Regions from separate parts of the Brachymonas moutaii (nom. illeg.) genome, predicted to be linked through region 4. Evidence: predicted binding sites of a transcription regulator. Region 4 holds the regulator's gene; each other region holds the start of a gene.
The links. Region 4 encodes FNR, which switches genes on or off when oxygen is low (the NO sensors DNR and NnrR bind a similar motif). Its sites were predicted from a motif close to TTGATNNNNATCAA; they were not measured.

Region 1 (3,205 bases), on a different contig from region 4:
GCACGGCGGCCCGGTTGGGGTGTTCGCGGCGGCGCTTGTTGACCACGTTGAAGGCGGCCACGGTCATCATGAAGAAGGGAATCGGCTCCAGTGCGGAGAAGATCGAGCCCCACACCTTCCAGAAGGGCGGCATGCCGGTCCAGTAGTAGTGGTGGCCGGTTCCGATCAGGCCGGAGATCAGCGTCATGGCCACGATCAGGTAGAGCCACTTCTCGATCACTTCACGGTCCACGCCCGTGACCTTGACCAGCACAAAGGCCAGCATCGCGCCCATGATGAGCTCCCACACGCCCTCGACCCAGAGGTGCACGACCCACCACCAGTAGAACTTCTCGCGCGGCACGCTGTCCGGGTTGTAGAACGCGAACAGGAACATCAGCGCCAGCCCCCACAGACCGATCATCATCACCATGCTGATGGCCGTCTTGCGGCCCTTGAGCATGGTCATGCTCAGGTTGAACAGAAAGGCGAGCGCCACCACCACAATGCCCACCTTGGTGATGAGCGGCTGCTCGATGTAGCCCCGGCCCATGGTCGGCAGCAGGTCGTTGCCCGTCAGGCGCGCCAGCTCGGCATAGGGCACGGTCAGATAGCCCACGATGGTGAGCGCACCGGCCGCCAGGAAGATCCAGAACATGATCAGCGCAAGCCGGGGGCTGTAGAGCTCGTGCTCGCACTCCTCGGGGATCAGGTAGTAGCCCGCCCCCATGAAGCCGAACAGCAGCCACACGATGAGCAGGTTGGTGTGCACCATGCGGGCCACGTTGAACGGAATGTACGGGAACAGGAAGTCGCCGATCACGTACTGCAGGCCAATCGTGAGGCCGAAGCAGATCTGCCCCACGAACAGGGCAATGGCGGCGATGAAATAGGGCTTGGCCACCGCTTGCGACGCATAGCGCAGCTTGGCCGGCTCCGGTGCCAGATCGGCCGGCGCCACGGGCGCCAGCCCCTCTGCATCCACCGGCAGGGCAATGTGAGTCATGAAATTCTCCTTGGAATGTGAACGTTGCGGTGCATGCGGGGGCAATCAGCCTTCCTTGTTCGGCGGCCAGTTGTTGGTGCGGATGCCCGAGGTGTACTTGAAGAACGCCACGAGATCGTCGAGCTGCTGGTCTGTGAAGTGGAAGTTGGGCATCTGGCGGCGGCCCGGCGCATGCGTGGGCTGTGCCTTGATCCAGACCTTGATGAAATCCGGGCCGCGGCGCGTGTAGACATTGCCCAGCTCCGGCGCGAAATACGCCCCTTCACCCAGCAGGGTGTGGCAGCCGGCGCAGTCGTTCACCTCCCAGAGCTTCTTGCCCCGGATGGCCTGCGCGGTGAGGTTTTCGTGGTTGTCGTACTTGGGAAAATCCTGTTCCGTCTGGAACGTGAGCGCCAGAAAGAGCAGGATGAAGAACAATGAACCGCCGTAGAAAATATTACGGGCGGTCGACTTGGTAAAACTTGCTGCCATGTCGCCATCCTTTGATGAGTAATGAGGAAACAAACCGGGTGTAACTGTATGTTTGGCCCGGGCAGTCCGGCATTGACGGCAGTCAACCAAAAAAAGCCGCCGCAATTTGTACACTGTCACCCTCGGAAACCCCCACATGCCCCGCGTTCCCCGCAAGGCTCCGGGAATGCCCTCCTCTCGACCCATCCTGTGACCTGCCCGATGACCTCCGTTCCGCACGCCCACGCACCCTCCGTCCCCTCTGCGGCACAGCCCCCTGCCGTGCCGGCCGTCTCGCTCGTGGGAGCCGGCCCCGGCGATCCGGAGCTGCTCACGCTGCGCGCGCTGCGCCGCATCGAGACGGCCGACGTGGTGCTGTACGACCTGCTGGTCTCGCAGGCCATCCTCGACCTGATTCCGCCCCGCGCCGAACGCATCTGCGTGGGCAAGCGCGCCAGCCGCCACACCCTGCCGCAGGAGGACACCAACCGGCTGATCGTGCAGAAGGCCCAGGACGGGCTGCGGGTGGTGCGCCTCAAGGGGGGCGACCCCTTCATGTTCGGCCGTGGGGGCGAGGAAATGCAGGAACTGGCCCGCGCGGGCATCGCCTGCGAAGTCGTGCCCGGCATCACGGCCGCCATGGGCGCTGCCGCCTGCACCGGCATTCCGCTCACCCACCGCGACCACACACAGATGGTGAGCTTCGTCACCGGCCACCGCAAACAGGACAGCTCCACGCTCGACTGGGTGGAACACCTCGATCCGGCCTCGACCCTGGTGGTCTACATGGGGCTGGGCGAATCCCCCCGCATCGTGCAGGACCTGATGGCCCACGGCTTCTCCGGCGACACGCCGCTCGCCGTGGTGGCCAGCGCCACCCTGCCACAGCAGCAGGTGGGGCTCGCCACGCTCGCCACCCTGGAAGCCATGCTGGCCAAGAGCACCCTGACCTCCCCCGCGCTGCTCATCATCGGCAGCGTGGTCACCCTGCACACCACGCTGTACCCCCTCATCCGCCAGGCCCGGGCCCAGCTGGACCTGCCGACGGCGTAAGCGCAAAGCCACTTTCCTGCAGTACGCTGAGTTCTGAAAGCTCGTTCCTTGGAGTACCTCGGCCGAGTCATCGGAATTGGCGATCCTAAATCAGTCGCCCAACGTTGCGGCTCAAGATGTTTGGAGAAATAAACCATGCAAAAAGGGAAAAAGGGCAGCAGGGTACGGCACGCCACCAAAACCGAGTGGGGTGTTGGTCAACTGCTTGAAGATGCCAACAGCCAAGACTTTCATATCTTTTTTGAAGGGGCAGGAGAGAAGCACTTGGACCCCACCGCAGCAGACAAGCTAATCTGGGTGAGCGGAGCAGAAGCAGAAAGTGCACTGCTAGATAACATGCATCTACCAGCGGACGGCCAATCCTACCCAATATGCACCATCGCCGAAGCCAAGGAGAGGTTGTTGGAAATTTATCCGGGGGGGCTTCATGGTCAAAAGATGAAGGACCATGAACGGGACTACAAGGACCGATTGTCTGCACTGGCTCGCCAATGGTATTCGCCTGACTGCTTGCGGTCTGCGCTGACCGAGGGTCGCTATACCGACGTGGTGCAACTGGCTTATCAGTTGGTCAAATGCAGCGAAAATAACCTGCCCGCTTCCTTTGAGAAGATGGCCTTTGCCAATGCCGTCAAAAAACACTCAAGACCGAAGGCATTCGCGGAAGCCTTTTGTGCATGGGTGTTGCCAGAACGACCGAGTCAAGCCGCATTTGAT
Region 2 (3,205 bases), on a different contig from region 4:
GTTCGCGGCTGAGCCGGGCATCGGTGGCGATGACGCCGATGGTGGTGTTGGTGCCAGGCAGCACCGTGGCCGGTGACTGGCCCTGCACCAGACTGGCCATCGAATCTCGCAGTTCAAGGCTGTCCGGCGTTTTGCGGCTGCCGGCCAGGAGGTGGCCATTTGCAGCATCACGCACATCGCCGACGGCGTTGCAGGCCACGAGTGCCCCGACCGTGATGCCGTGCAAGGTGAGGCTGGCGGAGCCTATGCCCCCTTTCATGGCACAGTCGTTTCCGAAAAGCTTGCCCACTGTGGCGCCGGTTCCCGCACCGACATTGCCCTGTGCAAGGGGCTTCTGGGATGCCGCAGTGCAGGCCGCATAGCCATCCTGCGCGGTGGGGCGGATACGGGCATTCCCTGTCGGAAGATCGAACAGCACGGCAGCCGACACCAGGGGCAGGTGGCCGAAGCCGGTTTCCATGCCCAGCCCGTGCTCTTCCATCCAGGCCACGACTCCCGTGGCGGTGTCCAGTCCCCATGCACTGCCACCGCTCAGCACTACGGCGTGGATGCGTTGTACGAGATTGCCGGATCTGAGCAGATCGGTTTCGCGCGTGCCTGGTGCAGCGCCGCGCACGTCCACTGCGGCCACCGCTCCTTGCGGCACCATCACGACGCTGCAGCCAGTGGGCCGATCGGAGCGGGTGTGATGTCCGGCGATCACGCCCCGCACATCCGTGATGCAGCCGGATTCAGGCGGAAGGGGGATCATGGGGATGATGAAAATACAGCCCATCCGACCAGGTGGCCAGCCATTCCGGGCGGAAGGCCACAAAAATGGCGGTCAGCATGCCTGTCATGAAACCATCCCCCCAGGCAATGAGCCAGTGGGCAATGGTGGTGAGACTTGGATCGACGTGGGGCAAGGACATGCCGGCCCATTCATGCAGCACACTGGAAGCGAACACGCAGGCTACTGTGCCAAAGAAGCCGCGACCGAGGATGTACACGAACAGGTGCGTGCCGATGAATCTGCGGATGAGGGCCCCCAGCAGCATGGCCAAGGTGGCAGGGAGGATGCCCAGCCAGAAAGCGTTTTCCATGATCAGCTGGGGTGGGGCATGACCTATCCATGCCGAAAGCACGGCGATCAGGCAGAAGGCAGGCACTGCCAAGGGCCAGCCAAGCATGAGAAGCACCATGCACGAGCCGGTCAGCTGCAGCTGAAGCGGCATGGTGTGCAGCCGGGGGAGTGCCCACAGCCATGGGGTAATGACCAGGCTCCCTAGAAAGGGGTTCAGCAGCTCTGTATCACGCAGCAGACGCCACGGCTGCATCGACAGTGCGATGCCAAGGGCGAGCAGAACCGGCAACCATTCCCAGGAAGTATCCATGGCGCGGATCATACCCTTCTCGTGCCAGAGGAATAGAGAAGAAACTCCGCGAAAGAATGTTTTCCTGGCTCCGGATGCGTGCTCAGGCAGTGACAGGGGGCTGGGTGGCCTGATCCTGGGAGTCTTCGGAGCAGGTGTCTCCGCCACAGCCGTGGATCACGTCGTGAGGAAGCATTTCGGGATGTGTCATGGCACCCGTGACAGGGTCGTAGCCCACCCGCCGCAGATGCAGGGCCAGGGCTGCATCCATGGTGTCTGCATGCTGGGGAAACCAGTTTGCCAGTTCGGTTGCCATCTGTCGTACCACCTTGAGATGGCCCTTGCGGCCATATTCGAGGCCTTCGCGCATCACGCCCAGCACCGCGCCATGGTGGGTGGTGTGGCAGTTGCTGGCAGCAAACCGGGTGGCCAGCATCCACCGGTTTTCGTTGTCGAAATGCACATCCGTGTGATCGATGAGGTGCTGCCATTCTTCCAGCAGGTGGGCATCGTCGGCAGCCTCGACGCGTGCGAGCAGGTCGACAAATTCGACATGGGTCTGATCCATGGCGTCCACGCCGAGCACGAAATCCTCATTCCACTCCAGTTTGCTCATGATTGCCTCTGCCTTGATGACTCGATGATCCCTGCGCGCGTGTCGGCGCACAGGCGCATGCAGTGTATAGCCACATGCGCTGCATACCTTGACCTGAATCAGGCACTGTCTGCGTGGCTTATCAATCCGCATGGCGCAGAGTACACTTTCCCTGCATTGCATTCGGTGTCCCTCGGAGTGGCGAGGCGTGGTCATCCAGACCCGCAGCAGCTTCGGGGCAGGGTTGGCATCCGGCCTTCATTGAGCTGATGAAGACGGAGCGTCGCAGAGAGGCGGACGGGTAGCAGCCTCCAGGGATGACCGGCACCATTCACCATTCTTTTGAGGAAGACGAATCATGTTCAAACATATCCTTCTGCCGGTTGACGGTTCCCGTACCTCCACGCTTGCCGTGGAAAAGACTTCCGATCTGGCCAAGGCGCTGGGCTCCAAGGTCACGGCAGTGTATGTGCTCGATCCCTATCCCTTTGCCAGCGCCGGCCCGGATTTCGCCTTTGGGCAGGCCCAGTACATGAGCGCCATCACCAAGGAAGCAACCGAAGTGCTCGATCAGGTGAAAGCCATGTTCGCCGCCAAGGGGCTGGCCGTAGATGTCATGACGGTAGATGCCTATGCGGTGTGGAAGGGCATCATCGACCAGGCCCAGAAGCTGGGTGCCGATCTGATCGTGATGGGGTCTCATGGCCGTCATGGCGTCGAGAAGCTCATGCTTGGCAGCGTGGCACAGCGTGTAGTGTCGCATGCGCCCATGTCGGTGCTGGTGGTGCACCAGGATGCAGCCCAGGCAGGCGCGACCCAGACAGCGGGCTAAACGGCGCTGTTCTGCAAAAAATGCAGATCTTTTGACGAGCGTGCCGAAACTGCGCTATACTTCATGCTTCAGCACAGCGCGGGAATAGCTCAGTTGGTAGAGCGCAACCTTGCCAAGGTTGAGGTCGCGAGTTCGAGTCTCGTTTCCCGCTCCATATGTGAATGTGCAGATTGCAGTACACAATCTGCACATTGTTGAAAAAAGGGCTTCGGCCCTTTTTTTCGTTTTAACGGTGGCTTTTCAAAGCACATGCATGTTGTGGCATGCAACATGTGATGCAGCATTCCCCATGGCCATCTTGGTGCCGAGGGGGATGGGCACTGAAGACGCGCCGTGAGCCTGTGGCGCATGGCATGCGCATCCGGCCGAATCCTGTACAGGAATCAAGCGGCCGAGCATGCTGGAACTTCTGCCTTTTCTTTGTGC
Region 3 (3,205 bases), on a different contig from region 4:
CAGTTCTGCGATGGCCCAACCTCTCGCAGCGCCTCGGCATCGTTGGCAGACAGCCCCGTCATGCCCAGCACCAGCCACACCAGTCCCACCCCCAGCGAAGCCAGCAGTAGCCAGGCCACGCCCCATGCCATGCGCCGGTTGAGAGCAGCATCGTGTCGGGACGGCCCAAAGCGGTTGAGCAGCATCACGAGCCCCAGCGCCCCCGCCACGGCCGTGAGGAAGAACTGCACCGGCAGCAGCGGCGTGTGCCACAGGGGCCGTGCCCGCACGGCCATCACTTCCGCTCCCGTATACACCGCCACCAGCACCGCACCCACCAGGGTCAGCAGCGCCGCCATGAGCAGCGGGCCACGGCTTTCATGTCCGCCCACTGCCAGCCAGCGGGCAGCCCAGGCAAACCGGCCCCGGGCGTCGGCGTGCTGCTGCAGCAGCGGCCGGAACGCCAGCCATGCGTAGAGCAGCAGCCCCATGAGATAGACCGGAATGAAGAACGACCCCCACGACATCCACGAGGAAGGCGTGAAATAGGCGTAAAAATGCCAGAACCGCCCCGGCTGGTGCAGGTCCGAGAGCAGGGCCACCGGCGCACACAGCCCGCAGACCAGCGCAGCCAGCAGCGCCAGCCGCGAAGGCACCTGCCAGCCCGGCCGGCGGAAAGCCACCCCCGGCAGGGACAAGAGATAGGCCCCATACGACAGCCCGATCAGAAAGAAATATTGCACCGCCCAGGGCAGCCATGCCACTGCGCGCGTCACGTTGACGGTTTCGACGATCGTGTTCATCTCGACATCTCCTCGTTCTCACGCGTGGGCGCGGGGCTTCCACAGCGTGCCCTCGCCCTCGACCTTGCCCTCGAACCGCTCATCGAGCCCGATGTAGAACACCTGCGGGTGGGTTTCCATCTCGGGCTTGAGCACCTTGAGGCGATCCCGGTTGGCATCGAGCGTGCGACGCAGTTCGCCATGAGCGTCATTGAGATCGCCGAACATGCGTGCCCCGCCTACACAGGTTTCCACACAGGCCGGCAGCAGCCCTGCCTCGACGCGGTGCACACAGAACGTGCACTTGTCGGCCTTGTTGGTGTCGTGGTTGATGAAGCGCGCGTCGTACGGGCAGGCCTGCACGCAGTAGGCACAGCCCACGCAGCGGTCGCTGTTGACCACCACGATGCCGTCCGGGCGCTTGTAGGTCGCCCCCACCGGACACACCGGAATGCAGGGTGGGTTCTCGCAGTGGTTGCACAGGCGCGGCAGCACATAGGTGCCGGCCGGCTGCCGCGCCGGGGCATCGGTGAGCTTCACGCTGTAGGTCGACACGATGGTGCGAAAGCTGCCCTCCGGCACCACGTTCTCCTGGATGCAGGCCACGGTACACGCCTGACAGCCGATGCACTTGCGCACATCGACCAGCATGGCCCAGTGGTGCCTGGCCGTGGGCGCAGCCTGCAGGGCGGGAGCTGCCACGGCGGCCGCCGTCACCACCGGAATGCCGCGCAGAAAGCTGCGGCGCGAGGCCACGCGCGCATTCTCCTCGCCGCGCGGCACGCATTCCGCGGCATGGTCTGGGGTGAGCTGGTGCATGAAAGATCCTCCGTCGTGTTCAAAACCTTGCCCCGACTGTAGGAATCTCCCTGCCCCTGCCGCATCTGCGCTAGTTCCCATCGGAATAGACGGTTTTCCCTATTCCGCCGCAGTATCGACATGCTTGTTGCGCCAGATCAAACCCGCGTCCTCCGCCTGCGCCGCCCTTTTGCCCCTGCCAGCGGCACAGGGAACGGCGCCAGCAGCGCCCCTCCTCCTAGAATCGCCTTCATGCTCCCCCTTCTTTTTGGCTGCTGCATGGCCTGGCTTCTGTCGCTCCGGTGCGATCCGCATCCTGTGCCCCTCGCATGGCAGCGCCTGGGCGTGGCGGCTCTGCTCGTCCTCACGGGGTGCCTGGCGCAGGCGGCGGTCCCGGCTTCCGCGCCGACCGAGCAGCGCCCCGAGGTACGCATCGGTGTGCTGGCCTTCACGCGCAGCGAGCCCCCACAGGACTGGAGCCCGGTGGCACGCTACCTGAACCATGCCCTGCCCCGTTATCACTTCGTGCTGCTGCCCTTGGACCACGAGGGCCTGACCCGTGCCGTCCGCGCCGGCACGCTGCAGTTCGTGCTCACCAACCCAGGTCAGTACGTGGAGCTCGAAAGCAGCTACGGCGTCACCCGCCTGCTCACGCTCGACACCTCGCGCGGCAGCGCCTCCCCCAGTCCCCGCACCGGCACCATCGGCTCCGCTGTCGTGGTCCGCCGGGAGGCCCGGGGCCTGCAGCGGCTCGAAGACCTGCGCCATCTCACCGTCGCCATCGTCGGCACCGAAGCCTTCTCGGGCTACCAGATCCTGGCCGGAGCGCTCCAGCCACTGGACATCACCCTGTCCGAGGAGGACACCCTCCTGTCCACCGGCCTGCCCATGGAGCGCGTGGCCGAAGCCGTGCTGAGCGGCCGCGCCGATGCCGGCGTGCTGCGCACCTGCCTGCTCGAATCCCACCCCGAGTGGCAGAGCCGCCTGCGCGTGGTCGCCCCACAGACCCTGCCGGGCTCGCACTGCGCCACCTCCACCCCGCTGTACCCGGACTGGCCCATCGCCACCCTGCGCAGCACACCCCAGCCCCTGGCGCGCGCCGTCACTGCCAGCCTGCTCGGCATGGAAGCCCCCCGCGACGGACTCAGCTTCACCGTCCCCTCCGATTACCAGTCGGTGCATGAACTGTTCCGCACCCTGCACATCGGCCCCTATGCGCGCCTGCCGGAACCCACCCTGCTGAGCCTCGCTCGCCGCTACTGGCCCTGGCTTGCTGCCCTGCTCGCGCTGGTGTGCGGCTGGATTCTCTACACCGTCCATGTCGAACACCTCATCCACCTGCGCACAGCCGCCCTGCGCCATGCCCTCGACGCACGCAAGGCCCTGGAGGAGCGCGTGCGCCAGAGCCAGGAACAGGCCGACCACCTGGCCCGCCTGTCCATGCTCGGTGAGCTCTCCGGCACGCTCGCCCACGAGCTCAACCAGCCCCTGGCCGCCATCGCCAACTACGCCCGCAGCCTGGTCCTGCGCGTCGACCACCACCGTCTCGACGACTCCGCCGTGCGCGAAGCGGCAGACGCCATGGCCGAGCAGGCCGAACGCGCGGGCGACATCATCGCCCGCATTCGCCACTTCGCCCGCAAGCG
Region 4 (3,205 bases):
CGTTTCAGATCTTCCAGCTCGCGGGCGAAATACTGACGGAAATCGATCATGTATGCGAGATTGATGGTTTCGTACTCCACCTCTCCCTGACACATGATGGCCATGATCACCGTGCGGCGGATCAGGTCGTCGCGCGTCAGCGCCAGCCCGCGCACCACGGGGAAATGCCCACGATCCAGACAGTCGTAGTACTCCTCTAGTGTCTTGGCATTCTGGCTGTAGGTCGAACCGATGCGCCCGATGGCCGACACCCCCAGCCCGATGAGGTCGCAGTCAGGCTGCGTGCTGTAGCCCTGGAAATTGCGATGCAGGCTGCCCTGACGCTTGGACACTGCAAGCGCGTCATCCGGCAGGGCAAAGTGATCCATGCCCACATACACATAGCCCGCCTGGCTGAAGGCCTGCAGCGACTGCGACAGCATCTGGATCTTCTCGCCGCCACTGGGCAGCGTATAGGCGTCGATGCGCCGCTGGGGCTTGAAGCGCTCCGGCAGATGCGCGTAGGCATAGAGTGCGATGCGGTCGGGCCGCAGCGTGCACACCTGCTCCAGCGTGCGCGCAAAGGATGCAGCCGTCTGCTGCGGCAGGCCATAGATCAGATCCACATTCACCGATTCAAACCCGATCTTGCGGGCAGCCTCGACGAGCGCGAACACCTGCGATGCCGGCTGAATGCGGTGCACCGCCTTCTGCACCTCGGGGTCGAAGTCCTGTACCCCGAAGCTCAGTCGGTTGAAACCGAGCCGAGCCAGCGTGCGCAGTCGCGTTTCGTCGACCGTGCGGGGATCCACCTCGATCGAATACTCACCGCCCGGCACCAGCGTGAATGCGCCCCGGATCATGCCCATGAGCTCCGTGAGCTCGGCGTCGTTCAGGAAAGTGGGCGTGCCGCCTCCAAAGTGCAGCTGCGACACCGTCTGTCCGCGTCCCAGCCGTCCCACATGCAGATCGATCTCGCGCTGCAGATAGCGCAGATACTCGGCACCCCGCTCATGGTGCTTGGTGATGATCTTGTTGCAGGCGCAGTAGTAACACAGCGACTCACAGAACGGCACATGCACGTACAGCGACAGCGGGAGCACCTGCCCCGCGCGGCCATTGCTGCGCTGCTCGAGCGCTGCCACATAGTCGTTCTCGCCAAAGGCTTCGACAAAACGGTCGGCCGTGGGGTAAGAGGTGTAGCGTGGACCGGCAATGTCATACCGTGCCAGCAATTCGGGGGTGATGTGGGAAAGTGCCTGACTGCTCATGTTCCGTGCATTGTAAGATCGTCGACCCGGCTCCCGGCAGTTCTCTCCCATGCGACCATGACGGCGCATGGCCATGCCCTGCGGATTCCGGCCTCTGCTGCGTGCATGCCCCTTGCTCCTGCCGCTCCAGGCCGCAGAAATGGACATGGCCTCGGGGACATACATCCCCTTTCGGCTGCAGGACTTTTCATCTCTCTAATGTGCCCATCCTCCCGCAGGACCACATTGACTTGCATCAACGGCAAGTTGCCCCATGCGATAATGGTTCTCACCTGTGTGCAACCCAATCCCCATCGGGGCAGCGTTCTTTCTTCTGTCCCTCGCTTTTCCACCATGCCCACCCATTCGCTGGCCCAAGGCTACAAGGTAGCCTGCTCGAACTGCAATCTGCGTGAACTGTGCATGCCCATGGGACTGACGCCCTCCGAGCTGGAGTACATCGACGACGTGGTAGCCACACGGCGCAAGATCAAGCGGGGGCAGGCACTCTTCAATGCCGGAGAAACCTTTGCCGCCCTCTTTGCCGTGCGCACGGGGGTGTTCAAGACGACCATCACCACCCAGGATGGACGCGACCAGGTCACTGGCTTCCAGATGGCCGGCGAGATCATCGGCCTTGATGGCATCGTGCAGGATGCCCATACCTGCAATGCCATAGCCCTCGAAGACGCCGAAGTGTGTGTCATGCCATTCGAGCGGTTTGAAGCCCTGGCCCGCCAGGTCCCGGCCCTGCAGAGCCATCTCCACAAGATCATGAGCCGCGAAATCGTGCGCGACCATGGCGTGATGCTGCTGCTCGGCAGCATGCGGGCCGAGGAACGTCTGGCAGCCTTCCTGCTCAACCTGGTGCAGCGCATGCATGCACGGGGGTTCTCCCAGTCCGAGATCATCCTGCGCATGACGCGCGAGGAGATCGGGAGCTACCTGGGACTCAAGCTCGAAACCGTGAGCCGCATGTTCTCCCGCTTTGCAGAGGAAGGCATCGTCGAGGTCAGGCAGCGCCACGTCCGCATTCTCGACATCGAGGCCCTGCAGCGTCTGGTCAACCAGCACACGCACACGGAAGACTGAGCGCAACGTCCCTGCACCAGACGGCGCCTGCACACTCTCGCCACTCCGATCCCCTGGCAGATCCCTGCTCCAGAAACAGGACAGCCGGCTTAAGGCCGGCTGCTGTCATGGAGCAGACAGGGCAACCTCTGCCCCGTCAGTGGTCATCCACCGGAACCCCAGTGGCTGCATGGTTGCGCGCCTTTTCGGCAGGAGCATAGTTCACCCCCTTTGCACGTACCATCTGATCGGTGTTGGGCTCATCTTCCGATCGCGTCAGAACCTGCTCGGGGGCCTGCATGATGAAATACCAGGTCACGAGACAGGCCAGTACCACCGACAGAGGCCCCCCCACGACCATCCAGACCACGGGGTATTTCCACCAGGGACGCCCGTCCTCGGGATGGGCCTTGGACAGGCCCGGCAGTGTGGTATTTGCTTCCATGCGTACAACTCCTTTGCGAAGGCGAGAGCCCTCGAACCGCAGGGCTCTCACTATATCGCACGAACTTACTTGGGTACAGAGAAAGCGCCCTTTTCGGTCACCGAGACATCGGTGCCAGCCTGCTCGATCTGGAAGTTGATCGCATGCGATCCTGGTTCCAGCGTGCCGTAGGGCACCCGCACGCTCACGGCCTTCTGCTCCACCTGAGCGGGACCGATGGTCACGGTCGAGCCCTCGACCACTTCCGCCCCCGTCACTCCCTCGACAGAAATGTTGTAGGTCTGCGCATTCTCGGTCGTGTTCATGATGCGCACCAGATAGGTGTTCTCGATCTTGTTGCCAGCCACGATACGGGACATGACTCCCCGGTCGCGAATGATGTCGACCTTCATGGGAGAACGCATCGAGAGGCTCACGACGAGCGCCGTGGCGATCAGCATCAGAATGCCGGTGTACACCA

Region 1: cobA (uroporphyrinogen-III C-methyltransferase) is a predicted target of FNR. The motif match lies at 1,529-1,542, and genes of this name have one in related genera.
Region 2: ACP2WS_RS02855 (hemerythrin domain-containing protein) is a predicted target of FNR. The motif match lies at 2,057-2,070, and genes of this name have one in related genera.
Region 3: dsrO (sulfate reduction electron transfer complex DsrMKJOP subunit DsrO) is a predicted target of FNR. The motif match lies at 1,708-1,721, and genes of this name have one in related genera.

The regions. Positions count from the first base shown of each region.
Region 1 is NZ_JBNGEN010000002.1:273,777-276,981, forward strand. Features, by position in the region: gene ACP2WS_RS04935 (cbb3-type cytochrome c oxidase subunit I) at 1-985, opposite strand, end outside; gene ACP2WS_RS04940 (c-type cytochrome) at 1,031-1,456, opposite strand; gene cobA (uroporphyrinogen-III C-methyltransferase) at 1,658-2,488, shown strand; gene ACP2WS_RS04950 (DUF3553 domain-containing protein) at 2,624-3,205, shown strand, end outside.
Region 2 is NZ_JBNGEN010000001.1:633,702-636,906, reverse strand. Features, by position in the region: gene ACP2WS_RS02865 (P1 family peptidase) at 1-751, opposite strand, end outside; gene ACP2WS_RS02860 (energy-coupling factor ABC transporter permease) at 732-1,373, opposite strand; gene ACP2WS_RS02855 (hemerythrin domain-containing protein) at 1,456-1,968, opposite strand; gene ACP2WS_RS02850 (universal stress protein) at 2,306-2,779, shown strand; tRNA gene ACP2WS_RS02845 (tRNA-Gly) at 2,858-2,933, shown strand.
Region 3 is NZ_JBNGEN010000001.1:780,107-783,311, forward strand. Features, by position in the region: gene nrfD (NrfD/PsrC family molybdoenzyme membrane anchor subunit) at 1-782, opposite strand, end outside; gene dsrO (sulfate reduction electron transfer complex DsrMKJOP subunit DsrO) at 801-1,580, opposite strand; gene ACP2WS_RS03570 (sensor histidine kinase) at 1,839-3,205, shown strand, end outside.
Region 4 is NZ_JBNGEN010000005.1:131,359-134,563, reverse strand. Features, by position in the region: gene hemN (oxygen-independent coproporphyrinogen III oxidase) at 1-1,250, opposite strand, end outside; gene fnr (fumarate/nitrate reduction transcriptional regulator Fnr) at 1,584-2,321, shown strand; gene ACP2WS_RS07585 (nitrogen fixation protein FixH) at 2,458-2,745, opposite strand; gene ccoG (cytochrome c oxidase accessory protein CcoG) at 2,811-3,205, opposite strand, start outside.